Rudanella lutea DSM 19387: one gene and its partner. The protein of the gene in region 1 interacts with the protein of each later gene in a pairwise test. Links are inferred from orthologs where the notes say so. Each region holds a gene or a part of one and is shown on either strand. Other genes may lie near its edges.

Region 1 (11,629 bases):
GCACCCGGCATAGGTTCGGCGTGGAGGCCAATCTGACGGTGGGCTCCTTCGAGAATAGCCTCGCCAATTTCGGCCCGCGTCCGAATGGTCTCATCCCACGGCCGACGCTCAAACCAGTACTCGGCTACGGCATCGGTGGGCAGACCGGTGGTGAGTTTACACTCGTCGTCGGTCAGATGAAGGCCTACCGTGGCAAAAATGTCAATTTCTACGGCGCGCCAGTGGGGTTCTGAGTCCACCAGAAGGCCGTCCATGTCAAATATGGCTGCTTGTATCATGCAAATGACTAAAAATACTGGGCGTTGGGCGGGTGTTTACCGGAACGAGAGGCTGATGCTTTGAACAGTGGGGTTTAGCCGCTGCATAACCGGATTGGCCGACGAAAACTCACCGTCGCCCGACACGGTCTGGTAGCTTTGTTCCTGCGCGGGCGACAGTGCCCCGGCCGCAAACTGCACATTCAGGTACACTTTACCGTCCGGGTCCTGAAGTTTCCCGGTTTGCCAGCTCGACACGTTACCGCCATAGTCCCAGTCGAATCCATATAGGCTAAACGCTCTGCCGTTTAATTTCTCTACTTCTTTGAGCGTACTACCAATCCGCAGGCCCTCCGGCGTGGCCCATCGGCTGGCGCTGGCTGTTGGTACCGCCTTGCCGATCTCGGCGGCATCGGCTTCAATCAGGACCATCTCGGGGCGCGTGTGCTGCTCATCTTTCCAGATAATCTGCGCCTGATCGGGGGTGCCTTTGAATAGCGTCGTGCCAATGTAAAAATCACCCTCGGCTCCCCAAACGGTATCGGCTTTTGTGACGTTTTCGGCCCCCAGAATCTGGATGAGTTGAGCTTCGGAAGTATTGGCCCGGACAACACCCGCCTGTTCGCCCGGGATAAGCACAAAGTTGTCGGGCGATGTCTGCGGCCCTTCGGTTGAGAGGGTCGTCGCGAGCGTATCATCGTCGGATACAGCTGTCGAATCGTTGGTGGCTCCGCTGCCGTCGGGTTTCGATTGGCAGGCCGTCAGCAGAGCCAGGCACAGGAGTAAGGAAATATGTTTCAAGGGAATATTCGGGAAATGAACGAGTTACGAGTTTGTGGGGCACCCCCTACTCCCTCCTTAGTTAGAGGAGGGGGTTAGGGGGTGGTCAGCCGGTCTTTTCAGAGCTGTGCTTGCCGGAAGGGTTTGATGTCTATTTTCTCCCAGACTTTGCCCTGCACGTAAGGTTCCCACGATAGCCAGTCCTGAAGCTGGGCTTCGGTCTCGAAATCGAGGAGCATCATAGAGCCAATCATCTGACCCTCGGGACTGAGCAGGGCTCCGCCCACCACGTAATGACCCATCTCTTTTAGTTTGCGAACTCCCTCAAAATGGTTTGGGCGGACGGCCATCCGGCGGTCGAGCGCCTGTTCGTCGGTGCCATCGTAGGCGTGTACAACGTAAAGCATTGCGTAGCTGTTTTGGGCACCAAGATAATACGATTGCCGCGCTTTTGGGCGTCCCTGTCCGGATGGACCGGCGATGCAGCCCGAAACCAGGCCCCGTACCAGTACCCAGGTGGGGCCAAGGGGGCACTTGTCGTGTCGGATTCGGGGTTTTCTTCCTAATTTGGGCCTTTTATCGCTTCTTCATAACAACAATGCTCCGTCTGTACTACTTAGCCATTGCGGTAATGGCATGCCCGGCGTTTGCCCAACCGCAACCGGCCGCTTCATCGTCCCGTCTGACCGTCGAGAAAATCATGCAGGACCCTAAAAATTGGGTTGGCACCTCGCCCTCGGGCGTTTTCTGGGCCGAAGATGGCAAAACCGTCTATTTCAACTGGAACCCCGAAAAAGCCAAAGGGGACTCGCTTTACAAGGTAGTGCTCGCGGGCGACCGTAAGCCGCAGAAGGTAAGCCCCGCCGAGCGCCGGAGCCTGCCCTCGGGCCCCGGTGTGTATAACCGCGACCGCAGCCTGAAACTCTACGACAAAAACGGCGATCTGTTTCTGGTCGATTGCCGTACCTACCAGACCCGGCAGTTGACCAATACGGTGGATCGGGAGGCTAATCCGCAGTTTTCGGGCGACGAGCGGGCGGTGGTGTTTTCGCGTGGCGGCAATCTGTTTCGCATGACCCTGAGCAATGGCGAGCTGAGCCAGATTACCTACTTTGATCCCGGCACCAAACGGGCTGAGGTTAAGCCCAATACCCAGGAAACCCTGTTGAAAAAAGAGCAGCTGGGCCTGTTCGATGTATTGCGCGAGCGGAAGGAAAAGCGGGATGAATCCGAAAAAATTGACAAAGGCGATACGCCAAGGCGGCCCAAACAGTTTTATACCGAAGGCCGGATGCTTATGAGCCCGCAACTGAGTCCCGACGGTAAGTTTGTTACGTTTACGCTCGCCAAAGCGGCTTCGGGTGCCAAAAGTACCGTGGTGCCCAGCTACGTAACCGAGTCGGGCTTTACCGAAGACCTGCCCGCCCGGACCAAAGTGGGAGCTCCGCTGGCCTCGTACGAGTTGTTTGTGTATGATATTGACCGCGACACGGTACAGGCGGTGTCATTGCGAACGGTACCCGGCATTACCGACCGGATCAATTTTACGGGTGGGGCGGCCACATCGGCCAAACCCGACACGAGCAAACGGGCGGCTCTGCGCTCGGTTACGATCTCAAACGTGCTATGGTCGCCACAGGCTACCAATCGGTACGCGGTGCTGGTGCTGCGGGCGCAGGACAATAAAGACCGCTGGATTATGCAGCTCGACCCGGCCACACGCACGCTCAAGCTCATTGATCGCCAACACGACGATGCCTGGGTGGGTGGCCCCAACATTGGGTTTGGCCCGAACCCCGGTACGCTCGGTTTTCTGGCCGATGGACAAACGCTTTATTTCCAGTCTGAGGCCGATGGCTATTCGCATCTGTACACGGTAAACTTGACCACGGGCGAGCGTAAGCAACTGACTTCGGGCCGGTTCGAGGTGCAGCAGGTGACACTTTCGAAGGATAAGCAGTTTTTCTTCCTGACCACCAATGAAGTACACCCCGGCGAGCAACACCTGTACCGGATGGCCGTAACCGGCGGCCCGCGTGAGCGACTGACCACCATGACCGGGGCCAACGATGTAACCCTCTCGCCCGATGAGCGCAGCATGGTCATTCGGCACTCGTACGCCAACCGCCCCTGGGAATTGTATCTGGCTGGTTTAGAGCAACAATCAATAGCAAACAGTAAAAAACAGACCGCACCAAAGAAGGAAGCTGGCTCGGTTGGGGCAACCCCGGTGCAACTGACCGATTCGCCCACGGCCGAGTTTAAGGCATACCCCTGGCGCGACCCGCAGGTGGTGACTATTCCGGCCCGCGATGGGCAGGCTATTTATGCCCGGCTGTACAAGCCATCGGGCGATGTAAAACCCAATGGCCGGGCCGTTGTGTTTGTGCACGGAGCCGGTTATCTGCAAAATGCGCACAAGTGGTGGAGCCAGTATTTCCGGGAGTACATGTTTCATAACCTCCTGGTCGATAAGGGGTACACGGTGCTCGATATTGACTACCGGGCGAGTGCAGGCTACGGCCGCGACTGGCGTACGGGTATTTATCGGCACATGGGAGGCAAAGACCTGACCGACCACGTCGATGCAGCTGCCTGGCTCGTTAAAAACCACGGTGTTGAGGCCAACCGGATTGGTATTTACGGTGGGTCGTACGGTGGGTTTATCACCCTGATGGCTATGTTCACAACGCCCGGCACGTTTGCTGCCGGTGCGGCCCTGCGCCCCGTAACCGATTGGGCGGCCTACAACCACGGCTACACGGCCAACATCCTCAACGAACCCCAGACCGATTCGCTGGCGTACCGTCGGTCGTCGCCGATTTACTTCGCCGATGGGCTGAAGGGCCACTTGCTCATCTGCCACGGTATGGTCGATGTGAATGTGCACTATCAGGATGCCGTCCGGCTGGCCCAACGACTCATTGAGCTGAAAAAAGAAAATTGGGAACTGGCCTCGTACCCCATGGAAGATCACGGTTTTGTGGAGCCGACCAGCTGGATGGACGAATACAAGCGGATTCTGAAACTGTTCGAAGAGCGGTTGTAGCGTAGTTTGAATGCCTGTTGTTCGGTTTTCGAAAAGCCGACTACCCGAATAGAATTTCCTTTTTCGCGTACAAAGCCCCAACTGTGTGTAACAGGGCTCGTTTGAGTTGTTACACCCCGTTGGGGCTTTTATTGAACGGAGAGCATGGAAAATGGCCCGCCTGTGCGACACGAGCCGTGTTCAGTTACGCCTGTCGAAGGTACTTCGCATCAGCAACTAGTTGTCGCACAAATTTTTACCGTCTCCGCAGCAGGAAATATAGCCCGGCCGCAATCACAGCCCCCAGTGCCAGACCACGCGCTACGTGGTACGAGGTAGGCGTTGGCATCGACACGATCCCGTTTTCGTCGGTAATGGCGGGTTCTTTCACATACCGGCCCCGTGACGGAATCGAGCGTTGGTCAAAATTATCCACTAATCGGCTCAGCTCCAGCGTCAGGTCGAGGCCGCGAATCGAGATGCCGTGCCCCGTGCCTGCCGTCAGCGGGACCAGATCGGCCAGTTTCTTGACGGATTGCCGGGCATCATCCCAGTTGATCGTAAAATAGGCCGGTGGCCCCTGTACTTCCAGAGCCTGCGTGGCAACCGCCGTCAGGGCGTTCTGGTTGGTGGTGATAAAGGCGTCGCCCGCAATCAGGGTGCGGTCGCTGTCACGGAACAGCGAAATATGTCCCGGTGCATGACCGGGCGTGTGGATGGCCCGCCAACCGGGCAGGTCGTCGATGTGCCCATCGTCGGGAATCGGGCGTACGTGTTGGCTGATGTCGATGGGCCCGAGCGGAAATACCCACGATAGGTACGCCATGCCCCCGCCCCCAATAGCTGGGTCGGGTGGTGGATAGCTCGACTTACCGGTAAGGAAGGGCATTTCGAGCCGGTGCGCGTAAACCGGCACATCGCCCCATTCTTCGAGCAGAGTTTTCAACGAGCCTACATGGTCGCCGTGGCCGTGAGTCAGCACAATAGCCTGTGGTTTGCAGGGGCCGCCGTCGGGGCTCGGTCCGTAGAGTTTTTCGGCTTCCTGCCGGATGGTATTGGCGTAGCCCGGCAAGCCGGCATCGACCAATACCCAGGGGTTGCCGGGGCCGGGGTCGCCGATGAAGAACACGTTAACAAACAGTGTTTTAATGCCAAACACGTCGTAAGTCACATCGTATGGCGTAGCCTTTCGGGTGACCGTTTCGGTGGTTTGAATTTCCATAACGGTTGAGATTTGTTACCAACTCAACCGATGCCGTTTCGCAAAGTTTGATTAAATTGAGGTAGCGAGGTCTTAAACCTGTAAGGTCTTTGAGACCTTGCAGGTTTGGGCTGACTTCAAGTTTGATAGTCTAATACCCAAATTCCCAGTCTTCGCCTTTTTGAGTGGGTTGTATTTGTTGATGAAAAGCAACGAATGATTCTACGCCCCCAAACCAATCTAACACAGTATTGCGCTCAAGTAAGGTTGGTTTTGAACTGGTCACAGATGTCAGGGATGAGTAAGACCATAATTCTGCCTTCTGACAAAACCCATGATGTACAGGATTCGTGTGGATATAGGCAATTAACCGGGTGAAGTACGTATCGGAATCTACTTCCTTGCGTTTTAGTTTGTCAATAAATAGTGACCCACGTCTATTAAAACGTTTATTATAGGCCTTAGCGTAGCTGTTACATAAGTTGCTGAATTGCTGTACCACAAAGGAAGAGTGGTTGAACGAAACGGGTTTGGCCTCCTCCGGTTTTATAGTTTGAAAACAATGTTCAATTTCGGCTTCATCAGCAATCTGAACCAAAAAGTGGAAGTGATTTGGCATTAAACAATACGTAAACGTTCTGGCAACGGGTTGGATATAAGCTGCATATTGCTTCAAAAAATAGATGTAATTATCGTGGTAACGAAATAGGTTTTCGTCACCAACAGCATGATTAAACAAGTGGTAGTAGCGACCAGGAAGTAGTGGGTCGTGGTACATGCAGGTGGCAGGTGATTAGTTGCGAAAACATGAGTCATCCCGAATTTTCAACATCTTGATGGTTCAGGCCCAAGTTCCCCAGGATGCCCCGTTAGGGGCCTAATGTCCATAGCTAACGGGAAAATGATCCAAATAGCCGAGCCCCGAAGGGGCGTAACTCGAATCAAGTTACGCCCCTTCGGGGCTCGGGTTCTCGTGGGAGACGACTTTTCTACCAACATTGAGCCCCTAACGGGGCATTGGGTTGGGTCGAGGCCTAGACTACCCTAAAATTCGGGATGACTCATGGTTAGTAGTTACAGGGTTGGGCCTTTGCCAAACCTGTAAAGTCTTAAAGACCTTGCAGGTTTGGTAGCCTCATATTTGGGGCTCTTACAGGGCCGGCGTCCGCTCTTCCCAAACCTGCGCTACGTTGACAATCACCTCGGCGGCTTTTTCCATGTCCTGAACCGAAACCCACTCCTGCCGCGAGTGAAAGGCGTGTTCGCCCGCGAAAATATTGGGGCATGGCAAACCCATAAACGACAGCCGCGACCCATCGGTACCACCCCGAATGCTCCGGCGCTGCGGGGTGAGCCCTGCCCGCCGGATAGCCTCCAGCGCATTGTCGACCACGGCCGGGTGGCTGTCGAGCACCTCTTTCATGTTGCGGTACTGCTCCGTTACAACCAGTTCGGCCGTTGAATGTGGATAGTGTTTGAGAACGGCGTCGAGCTGGGCCTGTAGATAGGCTTCTTTCTCGTGCAGACCCGCCACCGTAAAATCGCGAATGATGAAATCGAGCGTAGCCCGGTCCTGATTACCTTCCAGATGGCCGGGGTGAATAAAACCTTCTTTACCCTCGGTGGTTTCGGGTGAAAGCGTGTCTTTGGGCAGGCTGGCCAATAAATCGGCGGCTATTTTGAGGGCGTTTTCGAGTTTGCCCTTCGCAAAACCGGGATGGGTCGAAACGCCCTGGATCGTAATCCGAACCCCATCGGCCGAGAACGTCTCATCTTCGAGCGTCCCCACCGATTCGCCGTCGATGGTATAGCCAAAATCGGCTCCCAGCTTCGCTATATCAACTTTTTCGGTACCCCGGCCCACTTCTTCGTCGGGCGTAAACAGAATCCGAATGGTGCCGTGCTGGATCTCGGGCGTGGTCATGAGCCGGTGGGCGGCCGTCATGATGGCCGCCACCCCCGCCTTGTTGTCGGCTCCGAGCAGGGTTGTGCCACTTGCCGTAATAATGTCGTTACCCAGCTGCCCCGCCAGATCGGGGTGATCGGCCAGGCGGATGACCTGGGTCGGGTCGTCTGCGGTCCGGCGGTCGGGCAATACGAGGTCGCGGCCATCGTAGGCGGTATGGATTATGGGCCGCACGTTAGCGCCTGTCACATCGGGTGAGGTGTCGACGTGCGAGCAGAAGCAGATGACGGGGATATTGGGTTTGGGTGAATTGGCCGGGATCGTTGCGTACACGTAGCCCCACGGGTCGAGTTCGGCATCGGTGATGCCCATCTGATGCAGTTCCTGCACGAGCAGGCGGCTCAGGTCCTTTTGTTTCTCGGTGCTGGGGTTGGCCGCGGAGGTCGGGTCCGATTGCGTGTCGATCTGCACGTACCGGAAAAAGCGGTCGGTAATGGTATCGGGCTGTTGCATGGTATCGAATGGAGAAAAACAAAGATAGGCACGGAGCCCGGGGCCTTTTGGGGGGTATGTCTATTTTTCTTGTTACTTTTTGGGGCGTAAGGCTAATTAATTGGCAGAACGCGCCTTCTGAGAGTTATGCCAAAAGAACCCAATGACCGTGAACTGGTGGATGCCATCCGCTCCCGCACCCCGTCGAGGGTGGAGTGGGCTGTCAGGCAATTGTATGGTTATAAAAAATTTGTGCAAGGCTTTGTCAAGGCCGATAGCCAAAATGAACTATTGGGCCCCGAATTGGCCAATGATGTTTTTCAGGAGGCCATTGTTACTTTTCTGAAAAAGGTCTGGCATACAGCCTACGAACCCAACGAAGCGACTATCGGCACGTATCTCTACCGTATCTGCTGGAATCTTTATTTGAAAGAACGGGAGCGAATCCTCGGCCGGATGGCCCGCGATCAGGCGTACATTGACCAGGGCACAACGGAGCCGTTACAGCCCGATGCGTATTTGCTCGAACAGGAACAGCAGGATATTTCCGAACAAATTCTGGGTCAGCTATCGCCGGCCGACCGGCAGCTGTTTCAGTGGTACGATTTTGAGGGAAAGAGTCACCAGGAAATTGGTGATTTGTTGCACATATCAACTCAGGCGGCCAAACAACGATATTACCGGGCGAAGCTGGAACTTGGCAGCCTGCTGAAAAAATATGAAGCTTACTACTGAGGTACTTGAACAGATAGAGCGATACCTCGCTAATCAACTGCCCGACACTGACCGCCGGGCCATAGAAATGCGTATGGAAAAAGAACCTGAGTTTCGCGAAACCGTGCAAAGCCTGCAACGAACGCAGCGATTTGCGCAAGAGGCTGAGCTGATTCGGATGGCGCGGTCCGTAATGACTCAACTCGATGCCGAATCCATACCGAAGTCTGCCCCGGAGGTGGTTTCGGCGCGGGGTGGCCGGGCGGTGTTCTGGCGGTTGGCTATGGCTGCCATACTGCTGCTGTTAGGTGGGGTGTACCTGCTAGTGAGTGAGGTAAGCCTGGCTAATGCCGACCTTGACGCCGGGGTGCACCGCGAGGCCGTTCAGGCCCCTCGCGACGACCTGCGCCCCGCTGAGCAGCAGGCCTTAAACGATTTTATTCGCGCCAATGCATTTTATACCGATGGCAACTTTGCCGCGGCCGTCACTCTTTACGAAACAGCCGCCCGCGCCCCCATCAGTCCCTACCTACGCGAGGCTATCTGGTGGAACCTGTCTCTGTCGTGCCTGAAACTGGGAGCTATTGATAAAGCCAGTCACTACTGGAGCCGGTACGAAGCCATTGAGCAGCCCCGATTCCCCGGTACCCTGCTCGACCGCACTCGCATCAGAGCCCAAATTTTTTGGCGCGGCCTTTTCGATTGAACATTCGCCAGCCGGCCAACCCTATCGTGCCGACCAATAGCCCCATCAGCCAGATGGGGGGCCGGGAAGACTCAGGCACAAAAGGGGTATGCCCACCGTACAGAGCTACACCGGCCCACCAGTGTGGGTGCCCACTGTACCGATTGGCATCGGGCGAGGCCAGAAACTCAAGTCGGGCCTGTCGCCAGTTTTGCCGGATCGACTGCCCGTTGTTCAACTTTGGAAAGAAATAGCGGGCTAACAGGGCCTGCGCTTCATCGTTGACATTAAACCACGAGCACGTCACGCTTTGGGCTCCCGCCCATGCCATAGCTCGCCCCAGGCTGTGAACCCCATCGCCGGGTAACTGAATCCCCTTCTCGGTCGCGCAGGCCGAGAGGGCCGCCAGGCCCACGGCCCGCAGGTCGGCGTGTTGGAGTTCGGATGGGTAGAGCAGGTAATCGGTCCCGGCCGGGTGAAATACCAGTGCCGTTTCGCGCGGTCCGGGGTAGGTGTGGGTCGTTATGAGCAGCAAGCGGGCGTGTGGCGCATTCTGCAAAAAACGTTTTTTCGAAGCTGTTTTACCAAGCCAGCTTTGGCCATCGGGCAGGGTGGCTTCTTCGGCGGAGGCCCGCAGTGGCCTGAGTAAAAACCCGGTGGGCATCCGAAATGGGCTGCGGCCAGTATCAGCGGCAAATGGAGCAAAGCTGAGGGCTTCGTGCTGGGTTTGTACCGGGTCGGGTGGGAGAAGCCGCCCCGACAGGTTGAACTGATACCCCACATCCAGGTCCTGGATGAGCCAACGTCCGGCCGGGGTTTCGAGGGCTTCAAACGGAATTTGCCAGTCGGGTGGCGGAACCACCGTCAGGGCGGTAAGGTTGGGTAGCATCGCCCGAATCGGAGCCAGCAGCAGCCTGTACACCGCCTGTGCCGGGCGGCTGTCATAACTGCCCACTATGCCGGGGTTGCGGCTCACCTCGGCCCGGTATCGGCTTAGGGCCTGATCCAGCATGGCCGGGCTCACCGGCAACCGCCGAAACAAAACCCCCTGCTTGTGTAGCGCAAGCACCAGTAACCCCGTGGGCGTAGGCGCATAGCACAGCAACGCTTCGCCCGGTTGCAGCACCGTTTGGTAATCGCTCATTGATAATTGCGCTACCCGGCTCAGGGCCTGCCGGTATTGTGGGTGAGTACGGTCGGTGCGTTGTTGCCATTCGAGCAGACTTTTTTCGGTTCGGTCCAGTTCGGCCTCGACCGAACGGTTGCCTGTTTCGCGCACGAGCCGAAGCTGACTCAGGCGTTGACTCAACCGACGCCACTCGGCCTGCATGGGAGTGGGCAGGTATTGACGCATGAGCCGCTGCTCAAGCTGTGCATCGGCCAGTAGGCTGTTCTGAAACCGGTCGAAAAGAGAAAACGCCTGGCGCGTGTACAGCTGGGGTTGGGCAGATTGTTGCGCCAGTTCGTAGCAGAGTGATAGCGCTGGTATATACAGCGGGGCGGCCTTGGCGGCCAGAAAAGCCTTGGATTCGGGGAGTAGGGCACCCCGCCGGAGCGATGCCACCAGACTTATGGCCTGCTCGTAGCTGGTCAGGGCCTCGCGGGCGTTGGCCACACGTTCGGTGGGCGATGCAACCGGGGAACGGGCCAGAAAATCGGCCCGTGCTGTCAGGGCCGATACCAGTGAGCGGGGCAATACGGCCTGTTCGGGGGAGGTAGCCCGTGGTCCGTAGGCTTCGCGCACGGCGGCATCGAGGGCGTTGCGTGCAGCTGCCGGTTTGCGCTGTTGTTCGTACATACGGCTCATACTCAGGTACGCATCTGCCCGAAAGCCGGAGGGCATGGGGAAATGTTTGGCGCAAAACGTCAGCAATTCGGTAAAGGCGGCCTGCGCGCGGGTCAGGTCACCCTGGGCCAGATACACCCCTGCCCGGTTTTGCCGGAGCCGACGCTCGACATCGGTATCGATTCCGCCGGTTTGGTGTTGGTAGCGTTGGTAGGCTTGTTGGGCCCGCCGGAGGGTTTGTGCCCCCGCCGACGCCCGGCCCTGCTGCAACTGCGAGTCGGTAAGGTTGCAGAGAATAATGGCCTCAAACAAGGGGTTGTTGGCATAGAGGGTAGCTGCACGCCTAAAGGCCGAGTCGGCGCGGGCAAACTGCCCCAGAGCTACGTACGACTTACCGAGTGAGTTGTAATGATTGCCCGAGCCGTCGTCGGTTTTATGCCGGGCTTTGTAGCGCCGGATGGCTTCTTCGTTGAGAGCAATGCTCTCGGTGAAGTTCATGGTTTCCTGCGCCAGATATGACCGCTCCAGGTAGTAGAGGTCGAGGTAGTAGTTGAAGGATTTGAGCGAATCGTTGTGGGTTTTGATGAGATAATCACACTGGTTATAATAGTGCATAGCCGAGTCGAACTGGGTAAGGCCGGTATGGGCCACGGCCAGGCCGAAGTCGATCATGAACCGACGCCGAACCGATTTGTCGCGAAAGGAGTAATAATACCCATTGGCCCGCCGGAGGTAGCCAAGGGCTTCGGGTACCTGTGCCAACTGGCTTTTCAGGATGCC
Region 2 (11,564 bases), 1.6 Mb from region 1 along the record:
AAGGCTTAAGGCAGACCGGGCACTTTATTTCACAGGAGTAAAGTTTAAAAAGAGCGAGAAAATTGGTATAAAGGTTGATGGTAATTATAACGTTATTTGTAGCAACAGTTATAGTAGGGACTTTAATCCAAAACGCTTACGAAAAGCCGGAGGAGAAATTGAAGAGTATTTACGCTTACTTCTTGCATTAAAGACAAAAGCTATTCAAAGTAGTGCAAAAGAGTTTAGGGCTCTTTCTTTAAAGGAAGAAGCCAACGGCCTGCAGCCTGTACCAAGTCCAGTTACCTCAAAAGGCCAGCCTAATAAATTAAAGAATAATGTAGACCAACAAAGCCAACTGATTGTAAAAAGCCACAAAAAAGCTAGCAAACGTGTAGCAACTCAAAAAGACCCTACAGACTACTCATCATTAATAAAGTTTAATGAGTTTGTAAGGTCGACTATAAAAATTGAAGAAAAGCTATCTCTGCAAACCCTCAACTACTACCGCACACGTTATGACTTGTTTATCATAAATATAGACACTAAGCACTTAACAAATCTATTAAAATATAAATATAATTTATCAAAATTCAAACTTGAAAAATGGGTAAAAAAGCAGGAAAGTAAAAGGACAAATCAATCCTATTCGCCAAGTATTTCTGATACGACATATCCTGTTCCAGAAATTGCGTTATCAATACCATGGAGTCAAATTACATTTGATACCGGCTTTTTTAAAACTCATCAATACACCATATCCCTCCCCCGTTCTCAAAAGTCTTTCAATCAGCTTAAACCATATTTATCAGTTTTCAGGAACACCAGTCTGGAATTACGCGTCGACCCAAAAACGCAAAAAGTCCTTGAGGTTAAAAATGCCGAAGTTCTCGACCAAGTCTTCGACCGGCTTGAGATTGAGCAGGCATTGACCAGTGCCGACATCAAAAACCCCGACTACTTTGCCCGAACGCTTTTGGGTCGTTGGAGCAACGAGCGCCTGATTCGGGCGTATGCACCTGAAAGCCGCTCACTCTACCTGAAACATCTGTGCGGGGCCTACTCGTCAAACTACCGAATCGTACCCGTACGGGAGCACCGTCGTAATGAAAGCAACGATACCGTTACGACCGAAGATGCCTTTCTGTTTCCCATCCACGGCCATCGCTACGTGTATATTTTGTGGGAAAGTGTCGAGGACAAACGGGCTACGTATGTTTTTCGCTGTACGCCCAGCAACTATGCAGCCGCCGTTCAAAAAGTGTTTGATTACGTAGCCTCCGACGAAATCACAAACAAACGCGATCGTTTGCGTCAGGGCAACGTCGGTTATTTCAGGGGTTCGGTAGTGGAATATTGGCAATCATTGAACCACAACGACCTGAACGACTGGAAACGACGGCTTACCGAAACCTGCTGGTAGATATTGACTGCCGGGTTTCTATATACTCTCCAAATCAACGCCCATAACATCCGAAACCGTCCCTACCGTCGTATTCCCAAAACACCCGCCAGGCAGGGGTAATTGACTGATACATGGCGTTTTGGTAAGTACATCTTCTAAGCTCAGTACACATTTTTTTGCGCGCACGTGCAACACCAACGTATTTAGGTTGTCTTTATTTTGAATTCGCCCCGCTTCGGCGGTTCGACCCTCAACCGCTCCGGAACGATTGCTTGGAAACGAAACTGTACATAGACCGAACCGTTGACCTTGTTGAACGCTGCAAGCTTGGCGAGCGCAAGGCCCAGTATGACTTGTATCGCCAATACGCGAAGGCGATGTACAACGTCAGTCTGCGAATCCTGAACCATGCGGCCGAGGCTGAGGATTCGTTGCAGGAAGCGTTTCTGGATGCTTTCAACCACATTCACTCCTTCCGGGGGCAGAGTACATTTGGCGCCTGGCTGAAGCAGATTGTGGTAAACCGGGCCATCAACCACCTCCGGAGCAGGCGGGTTGAATTTGTCGAACTCGATACCACCCGTACCGGCACCGACGAGTCGGCCGAGTCGCTCGACTGGGCGTCGCCGGAGCCGTACGACGAAACCGAGATCAATTTCGATGTGGAGCGGGTACGCAAGGCGATGCAACAACTGTCGGAAGGGTACCGGGTCGTATTGTCGCTGTATCTGTTTGAAGGGTATGACCACGAAGAGATTGGTCAGATTCTGAACATCAGCGAAACTACATCCCGAACACAGTTTATGCGGGGGCGGAAACGATTGTTGACTGTATTGGCCACCAATGAGCAAGACTAACAAAAATGTTGACACATGGTGAACCACTACAACTGGAGAATTTGACCTATGAAAAATAACCTTGAACGATTTATCCGCGATAACCGCGAAGATTTTGACGCCGACGAGCCTTCCCTCGATTTGTGGGCACGCATCGAGTCGGGCATCACAATCCCGGACTCGTCGGCGAATCAGGACCATGCAGGACCGGCCAAAGCGGGGCTTCTGGCCGACCTCATGACCGAACCCGTACAAACACCCCACAACAAGCGCCCGTTTGGGTCTGTGTACCGGGGGGGCTGGCAAAATACGTTGGGCTTCAACCGCTGGATGGCGGCCTCGGTAGCCGTGCTGTTGCTGGTAGGTAGCTTTTGGCTCCTCAACTACCGCTACGGCGTGGCCGAACAACCCGAGGTGGTAGCCGTGAGCCCGACATATGCCAAAGAGTTTGTGCAGTACACCCGCTTAGTCGACGCCAAGCGTGAGGAGCTGAAGTCAATGACAGCCAGTAACCCGTCGCTCTATGAGGCCTTTGCCAGCGATTTGAGCCGCCTGGAGCGCAATTACCAGAATCTGAAGGCCGACCTCCCGGCTACCCCGAACCAGGAAGTGCTGGTGCAGGCCATGATTCAGAATTTACAATTACAGATTGACCTCCTGAATGAACAGCTGCGTGTAATTCAGCGCATGAAAGGACAAAACAACAAGACAAATGAAAACCTTATATAAAGTAGCGTACCTGTTGTTGCTGCCGCTCTCGTTGGCAGCAGCCAACACCCCAATCGAAGACGGTCAGGGGGCCATTGAGAAAAAGAGAACCGTCATCAAGATGTTCGATGTGGACCAGAAAGACAAGCTTCTGATCGACAATCAGTTCGGGCAAGTCAACGTGGATCTGTGGGATAAAAACGAGATTCGGGTCCAGATCGTGATTACGGCCAACGCTAGCACCGACAGCCGCGCGCAGGATTTCCTGAACTCAGTAGAAATCACCGACAAGCGCGACGGCGACCAGATTACCCTCAAAACGGAGTTGCAGAAACAGTCGGGCAGCTGGACAAACTGGGGAAATGGCAATGGCGAAAAGAACTATGTCCGGATTGATTACACCGTGCAGATGCCCCGCAACAACGCGCTTACGGTCCGTAATAAGTTTGGTAACACCCACGTGGCTACGTTCCAGGCTCCGCTGAACATCTACACCCGCTACGGCAACTTTACGGCCCAGCAACTCAGCGGACGGCAAAACGACATCGATGTGGCTTTCGGCAATGCCGACATCCGCAACATGGACGCGGGCAAACTCGCCATTGCGTACTCGAACCTCGAACTCGACAAAGCGAATGTGCTGGTTCTGAACAACAAGTTTGGCAAGCTGAAAATTGGTGAAGTAGGCAAGATCGACGCGAACATCAGCTACTCAGGTGCCCGGATCGGCACCCTGCGGGAGTCGTGCAAAATGAAGCTCGACTTCTCGGGCGGGTTCCAGATCGAACAGCTCAAATCAGCCGACAACGTCGATATTCAGGCCAATTATTCGTCGGTAGCCCTGCCTATCAATGCCGAAACCGGCTACGACTTCGATGTATCGGTAACGTACGGCGGGTTCAAATACCCCAACGGTCAGAACCTCCTGCTGACCACCCAGCCTAACGACGAAAACCGACCGGGCAAAAGTCGGCAGTACATCGGTAAAATTGGCCGGGGCTCCGGGCCTCGCGTACGGGTCGTGTCAAAATTCGGCGACGTTACCTTTCGGTAGTCAGCATCGTTCGGGGTTTGTCGCCCTATCGGTTCCAAACAAAACGAGCAGCCTGAGGCTGCTCGTTTTGTTTGCTTAATCGGTTAGTAATTCGATTACCTCGCGGTGTTGCGGATAATGCCGGAGCAAGTCGGTCCGCTCGGCCATCTCGAAGTCGGCAAAGTCAAAGCCCGGTGCTACGGTACAACCTACAAGCGAGAAAGAAACGCCCTCGGCCGGTTTCGACCCGAACCAGCAACCGGCCGGTACCACCGCCTGAAACACCTCGCCCGCAGCCGGGTTGTTTCCCAGTCGGATCACCGACAAAGCCCCGGCCGGGTCGATGACGTACACGTTCAGCGGGCCACCGGCGTAAAAATGCCATACCTCATCGGCCTGAATCCGGTGCAGCGCCGACCGATGGTGCCTCTCCAGCAAAAAGTAAATAGCCGTACTGAACGCCCGCCCCCCCGTAAACCGGGCGGGCAGAGCCTCGTGCGCTATGGTTTCTGCCGAGCGGTAGGTCTCCGCAAAGTAGCCCCCTTCGGGGTGCGGCTGCATGTGGTAAGCCTGAACAAAATCGTGTGCAGTCATAAGAAAGGAGCCACAAACGGCACTCATTCACCAACCGGCAAGCCGGCCTTTTATACGTTAGTTATTCGCCTTTACCACCGTCGTGAAATCGCGCGACTTCAGTGAGGCACCGCCAATCAGGCCGCCATCTACATCGGGTTGCGAAAACAACTCGGCCGCATTTTGAGCGTTGGCGCTACCGCCGTACAGAATAGAGGTATTCTGGGCTACCTCTTCACCATACTGACTCGCCAGGTGTTGGCGCAAGGCTAGGTGCATATCCTGCGCCTGCTGCGACGAAGCCGTCAGGCCCGTACCGATTGCCCAGATCGGCTCGTAGGCAATCACAATGTTGGCAAACTGCTCGGCGCTCAGGTGAAACAGGCTCTCGGTGATTTGCGCTTTCACAAAACCGATATAATCACCGTTTTCGCGCATATCGAGCGACTCACCACAGCAGAAAATAGGCTTCAGGCCGTTGGCCAGGGCTGCATCAACCTTAGCGGCCAACTGTGCGTTAGTTTCGCCAAAATACTCCCGGCGCTCGCTGTGCCCCAGAATGACGTACTCAACCCCGATCGACTGCAACATCGACGCGGCCACTTCGCCCGTATAAGCACCTGAGGCTTTTTCGTGGCAGTTCTGCGCGCCCAGCGAAATACGCCCCCCGGCCGGGATATATTGTTTCAGGGTGGTCAGGTACACAAAGGGCGGGCAAAGCACCACCTCGGTATTCCCGGTCACCTCGTCTTTTACCATGTTTACAACCTCCGAAACCAGCGCTACAGCCTCTTCGTAGGTCTTATTCATTTTCCAGTTACCAGCAACTATTCGCTTCCGCATATTCTTGATAATGTTTGAATTCCGCGGGCGAAATTAGTGGATTTCACCCACTGCACACCGGGTTTTGGCACAAATACACCGTTCGTCGAAACATTCTGCATTAATAGGCTATTTTTTAGTAAATTTCCCATGTAATACAAACAGTTATGAAAGTGCTTTTACTGGTCATGGGTTGGCTGTTTTGTCTCGGTAGCTCGGTACAGGCTACCCCCGACAAACACGTACCCGATAAAGATCGGTTTGGCTTTTTTTTGGCGGGAAACCGTAGCTGGGCCCGCATTCCGTTTCAGCTTCACTCCAACCTGATTATTATCCCGATCCGGATCAATAATTCCGACACGCTACGCTTTATTCTGGATACGGGCGTCAGCAGCACCATCGTAACCGATCCGAAAGCCATCCGAAACCAGAAGCTTCGGTTTACGCGTAAGGTTAAACTTGCCGGAGCAGGCGAGGGTGGCAATCTGACGGCTTCGGTAGCCATCGACAATCAGCTCAGTATTGGCTACCTACGGGCCAATCGCCATAACATTGTCGTGCTTGATGAAGATGTGCTGAAACTTTCGGAATACGTAGGCGTGCCGATTCACGGCATATTCGGATACGACCTGTTCAATACGTTTGTGGTCACCATCGATTTTCAGCTGCACGAGATCACCCTCACCCGGCCCGATAAATACCGCTATCGGCAGCGGCATGGCGAGAAATACCCCATTACCATTCAGGATACCAAGCCATACACCGATGCCATGACGCTCGTGGAGGGCAACCGGGTGACACCCTTGCGGGTCATTCTGGACACGGGCGCGGGGCACGCCCTGCTCCTCGACCGTACGCGCAACCCCGAAAACCTGCCCCTCCCCGACCGCATTATCCGGGCGCAGCTGGGCCGCGGGCTAAACGGCGTGATCAACGGCAGTATGGGCCGGTTACCCAAAGTACGCTTTGGCCGCTATGAGCTCGACAATATTCTGGCTTCGTTTCCCGACAGTGTGGCGTTTGGCACTAAACTGACCAACTCACCCGAGCGTGTAGGCAACGTGGGCTGCGAACTCCTCCGACGATTTAAAATTACCTTCAACTACCGCGATGGGTTTATCGTGATGAAGCCGATCCGGCGAATTATGAAGGAAACGTTTGAGCACGACATGAGCGGCCTGGAGCTCAAAGCGCGGGGCGAGAGCTTTCAGAATTACTACATCGGTCGGATTATTGAAGGATCACCGGCCGACTTGGCCGGACTGGTTGAGGGCGACGAGTTGTTGCTAATCAACAACACGGCGGCCCACAACATGAGCATCAGCGATATCTACAAGCTCTTGCAGCGGGGCGAGGGCAAAGAAGTAACGATGGTAGTGCGCCGAAAAGGGCACATTGCGCTGGCTCAGTTTGTCTTGAAGCGCGTTATTTAAATTAAAAACGCCGGATGCTCGGCACTGGGCGCTCATCTGTAAGGTTTACAGGCAGGCGCTCAATGCCGGGCATCTGGCGTTTTCTACAACAGGAAAACCAGCAATCGGAGGCTGGTACTACCTGATTACTTCGGCGAAACAACAATCCGGCCCGAAAGCGTACCGCGCTCGGCAGCCTTCAGCAGGGTGGCTTCAACACCATTTTTGTTGATCGTCTTGATAGCAGAGGTGGCTACCTTCATGGTAATCCACTCGCCCGTCGACTCCATGTAGAAACGCTTCTTCTGGAGATTCGGGAAAAATTTACGCTTCGTTTTATTGTTGGCGTGTGAGACATTGTTCCCTACACGCGTGCGCTTACCTGTTAATTGACAAACTCTGGCCATGACCGTTGCTATTTTCCTTTTGAGGGCGCAAAGATGGTGAATTTCCTGATAATCTGCAACTCAAGGCTGTATAAAACGAAAAAGACGTTGGAATGCTGGACGTTAGGCAGCATCCGGGCAGCCGTTGACCCGTAAATCACCGTCTTTTGTCCCCGCTGTTTATGTCGCCGTAAAACTTCCAGTTCGCTTTATGGCTGCGGTTGAGCGGTTGCCCGGTCAGAATAGCCCGAAGCATTTCGACCGGTAGCGAATTTTCCTGCATCACCGCATCATGAAACTGCTTGTAGGTCATTTTACCACTGTCGACCAGCTCTTTCTTGAGGGCGTAGAACTGAAACCCGCCTGTCATGTACGCCAACTGATACAGGGGCTCATAGCCTCCCACAAATGAACGGCGCACCTCCCCCTCAGCATTGGCCCGCTCGTGCCCTACCCGATCGACAAGGAAATCGATGCACTGTTGGGGTGTCCACTTGCCCAAATGGTAATTGAGCGAGAAAATGATACGGGCACAGCGGTGCATCCGCCAGAACAACATACCAATACGGTCTTCGGGCGACTGCGGGAAGTTCATGTCCCACAGAATCATCTCCCAATACAACGCCCAGCCCTCAGTCCAGAACGGCGTGCGGAAGCGCCGGTATGTTTTGTAGCGGTTGTTCATGAAACCCTGTAAATGATGGCCTGCAATCAGCTCGTGGTGTACGGTCGAGCGCGAAAAATGGGGGTTATTGCCGCGCATACTCATCAGCTTCTCTTCCTGACTCATAGCGGCCGTCGGGTACGAAATCAGCAGTGTCTCGCCCCCCAGAAAAAACGGGCTGAACCGTTGCCGCTCGGCCGACATCATCATCATCCGCCAGGTTTCCTCGGCAATGGGCGGAATGGTAATGAGGTCTTTGTTTTTCAGAAACGCGATGGACTCATCGTAGAGCCGCAGAATCATTTCGGGTTGTTTCCCAACTGGTACCGCGCTGTTTTTGACTTTTTCCTGAGCGGCTTTCCAGTTGTCGCCGAAACCCATGTCGCGCGACGCCCGGAGTAGCTCACGGTCGCACCAGGCAAACTCCCGGTTCGCAATTTCGATCAGATCTTCGGGCGAGTAAGCGATGTACTCAAAGGCCAGCTGTCGCACAATCTCGTCGCGACCAACGGGCGTACCAACAATGCCGCTGCCGTCGTTGGCCGGGGGCGTAGCGGCTTTAGCCTTCTGGGCAAAGAAACGCGCATAAGCTCCCAACAGGCTATCGGCACGCTCGTAGGGAGCAGGTATCCACCACGTAAACTGCGGATCGTACTGGTTGTAGAACTCAAACACACTTTTCAGAGCCGAGCGAAGCCCCTGAGCGGTTCCTTCGGCCCGTTGGGCAAGGGCTGCCGACATGGGTCCTGCCTTCTCGACTGTTGCGCGCGTTTCGCCGATTTGCCGGGCCAGCTTCGCCAAATCGGCGGCTACCTGCTCACTATTGAGCGATGCTCCACGCCGACGTACTTTTTCGAGCGCGTAGATCCCCTCAGCAAACGGAAACCAGGGCTTAATCTGACCTACCTCGGCGGCCTCTTTAGCCAGCTCAGCCTGCTCGACCAGCAGACTCCGGCGAAACAGTAGGTAATCAACCTGACTACCCACGGGCATTTTATCGAAATCAACACGATCGAGTTGTTGCAGATAATCGGTGGTGAGCCGCTCAAACCGCTCCCGGCGTTCGGGGGAGTTCTCAACGGTGTAAAACCGGCTCAGGCTCCCCTTATCAGCGGCATACTGCGTCATGAGGTGGTGCATGTCGCTCGTTTGGCGATACAGCGAAGAGACAGCCTGAGCGAAACTGGGAAGAAGGGTGGCAAGACACAGCACCCCACTAAGAAGCAAACGAATAGCCATACGTTTAGGAATCAGAAATGACTCCTAAAATTAGGCTGTTTTTTTAAACCCATAGGGGCAGTGTCGGCAGCCGTTTTTGCAGCAGTAACCCCGCTTAAGGTGATAAGCGGCCGTAAAAACCAGAAAACCCTCGGGCGTATAATAGTAATCCTCGTCCTTGAGGCCCGGAACTGTTCGCTTCTTCTGGCGGGTGGACATTAGAAATTGGGGGTTGCTAAAATAGATTGTAATTTTGATGGCAACCCTTTGTTAGGCTATATGGTTGTCAAAAAGTAAAATTGAGCCACTTTAAGGCCTTAATTTTAATCGTAAATTCATGGAAACTACCCTGTCCACATCACTCAGCCAGCAGGCCATTGATCGCGAAGAACGTTATGGCGCTCACAACTATCACCCACTCCCGGTGGTCCTGTCGCGGGGTGAGGGTGTCTTTGTCTGGGATGTCGAGGGAAATCGGTATTACGATTTTTTGTCGGCCTACAGTGCGGTTAGCCAGGGGCACTGCCATCCGCGCATTATTGGCGCCATGATGGAGCAGGCCGGTCGGCTCACACTCACTTCTCGTGCGTTTTATAACGATCAGCTGGGCGTGTGCGAGAAGTTTCTCTGCGAATATTTTGGCTACGACAAGGTACTGATGATGAACGCGGGCGTGGAAGGGGGCGAAACCGCCCTGAAACTAACCCGCAAATGGGCGTACAAAGTGAAGGGTATTCCGCAAAATGCAGCTAAGGTCGTGTTTGCCGAGGGGAACTTCTGGGGGCGTACCATTGCGGCTATCTCCTCCTCCAACGACGCCAGTAGCACCAACGATTTTGGCCCTCTGCTCACCGGCTATCTGCAAGTGCCCTACAATGACCTGCCTGCTCTGGAAAGCCTTTTTCAAACCGACCCGAACATTGCGGGTTTCATGGTCGAGCCGATTCAGGGCGAAGCGGGCGTGGTAGTGCCCGACGAGGGCTACCTGCGTGGGGTGCGCGCGTTGTGTACCCGCTACAAGGTGCTGTTCATTGCCGATGAAGTACAGACCGGCATTGGCCGCACCGGCCGCCAACTCGCCTGCGACCACGAAGGCGTAAAACCCGACCTGCTGGTGCTGGGTAAAGCCCTGTCGGGCGGAACCATGCCCGTATCGGCCGTACTGGCCAACGACGAGGTGATGCTAACCCTCAAGCCGGGTGAGCACGGCAGCACCTACGGGGGCAACCCGTTGGCCTGCGCCGTTACGATGGCAGCGCTTCAGGTAGTGCAGGACGAACAATTGGCCGAAAACGCCGAAGCGATGGGGCAAATCTTCCGGGACCGGATGAATGCCCTCCGCGCCAAATCCGATCTGATTACCCTTGTGCGGGGTAAAGGCCTGCTCAACGCGATTGTGATTGCCTCACGGCCAGCCTTCGGCGACCAAACCGCCTGGGAGCTTTGCCTGCGCCTGCGCGACAATGGTCTGCTTTGCAAGCCAACCCACGGCGACAAAATCCGGTTTGCGCCCCCCCTCGTGATTACCGAAGAGCAGATGCACGAGGCCTGCGATATTATCGAGAAAACGGTGTTAGCTTTTTGAGTAGCGGATTCGTTTTTCGACAGGATTTACGAGATTACAGGATTGGGCATCACAAACAGAAGCCCGCTGGTCTACTTGTAGCTTGTTCTTTGGCGCGAATGGACTTGACATTTTGAAAAACGGGTTGCAGATTTGCAACCACAAGCGGGAGTAGCTCAGTTGGTAGAGCGGCAGCTTCCCAAGCTGCAGGCCGTGGGTTCGAGACCCATTTCCCGCTCCAGAGAAAGCATCAGGCAAACATGCCCGGTGCTTTTTTGCTTTGTGCCCAATCGGCTGTTTATACTTCGTCTGATAGTCTGACAAAACCTGGCGGTACTTCTGCCCTAATCATCGACTAATACCCGGCAGCCTGCCCGTCTTTGCGCATTTCGGTAGCCCCCCAATACACCCGGTTGACGGCATCGAACCGAATGGCCTGATAGCCGCCAAAGAAGTCGGTTTCGGCTAACCGATGCCCACGCCGTTGCAGTTCGGCCCGAACCTGACTGTCAATACCACTTTCGAGTGCCACCCGACCTCCGTCGGTCATGACCGTACCGATAGGCTCACTGCTGCCGCTATGACTGAAACGGGCCGCATCGCCCGCTTCCTGTACATTCATGCCGAAGTCGATGAGGTTACAGAGCACCTGCACATGCCCCTGCGGTTGCATGGCTCCGCCCATCACCCCAAAGCTCAAAATCGGTTGCCCCTGCTTGGTCAAAAAACCGGGAATGATGGTATTAAACGGCCGTTTGCCGGGCGCGTACACGTTGGCATGGCCCGGCAGCATAGAAAAACTGGTGCCCCGGTTATGAAACACGAAGCCCAGCCCATCAGGTACCATGCCACTGCCAAATTCGAGCATATTGCTTTGAATCAACGACACCATGTTGCCTTCGTCGTCGGCCACGGTCAGATACACGGTATCGCCCGTACGCAGGGCCGGGTCGCCCGCATCGAG

Evidence for each region.
Region 2: the proteins of pepT (region 1) and tpiA interact in binary tests that used the Escherichia coli proteins (3 or more experiments, as listed by UniProt). The link is inferred for Rudanella lutea DSM 19387 from one-to-one orthologs.

The regions. Positions count from the first base shown.
Region 1 is NZ_KB913013.1:4,663,375-4,675,003, forward strand. What follows is about bases 5,552-8,478. They hold pepT (peptidase T), read right to left. Parts: upstream 7,686-8,478; coding sequence 6,417-7,685; downstream 5,552-6,416. Other genes in these bases: RUDLU_RS0119325 (hypothetical protein), read right to left, coding at 5,552-6,044; RUDLU_RS0119335 (RNA polymerase sigma factor), read left to right, coding at 7,812-8,399; RUDLU_RS0119340 (hypothetical protein), read left to right, coding at 8,383-8,478. Also shown: hexitol phosphatase HxpB, read right to left, coding at 1-278; RUDLU_RS0119305 (hypothetical protein), read right to left, coding at 315-1,058; RUDLU_RS0119310 (YciI family protein), read right to left, coding at 1,157-1,444; RUDLU_RS0119315 (S9 family peptidase), read left to right, coding at 1,636-4,086; RUDLU_RS0119320 (MBL fold metallo-hydrolase), read right to left, coding at 4,322-5,287; more of RUDLU_RS0119325, read right to left, coding at 5,418-5,551; more of RUDLU_RS0119340, read left to right, coding at 8,479-9,084; RUDLU_RS0119345 (CHAT domain-containing protein), read right to left, coding at 9,047-11,629. UniProt on the Escherichia coli protein: Cleaves the N-terminal amino acid of tripeptides.
Region 2 is NZ_KB913013.1:3,073,639-3,085,202, forward strand. What follows is about bases 3,496-6,357. They hold tpiA (triose-phosphate isomerase), read right to left. Parts: upstream 5,378-6,357; coding sequence 4,613-5,377; downstream 3,496-4,612. Other genes in these bases: RUDLU_RS0112670 (DUF4097 family beta strand repeat-containing protein), read left to right, coding at 3,496-3,982; RUDLU_RS0112675 (cupin domain-containing protein), read right to left, coding at 4,058-4,555; RUDLU_RS0112685 (aspartyl protease family protein), read left to right, coding at 5,524-6,357. Also shown: RUDLU_RS0112655 (hypothetical protein), read left to right, coding at 1-1,402; RUDLU_RS0112660 (RNA polymerase sigma factor), read left to right, coding at 1,657-2,241; RUDLU_RS0112665 (FlxA-like family protein), read left to right, coding at 2,290-2,949; more of RUDLU_RS0112670, read left to right, coding at 2,933-3,495; more of RUDLU_RS0112685, read left to right, coding at 6,358-6,789; rpmB (50S ribosomal protein L28), read right to left, coding at 6,915-7,175; RUDLU_RS0112695 (DUF885 family protein), read right to left, coding at 7,312-9,057; RUDLU_RS30020 (C1orf53 family protein), read right to left, coding at 9,088-9,255; rocD (ornithine--oxo-acid transaminase), read left to right, coding at 9,374-10,621; ggt (gamma-glutamyltransferase), read right to left, coding at 10,956-11,564. UniProt on the Escherichia coli protein: Involved in the gluconeogenesis. Catalyzes stereospecifically the conversion of dihydroxyacetone phosphate (DHAP) to D-glyceraldehyde-3-phosphate (G3P).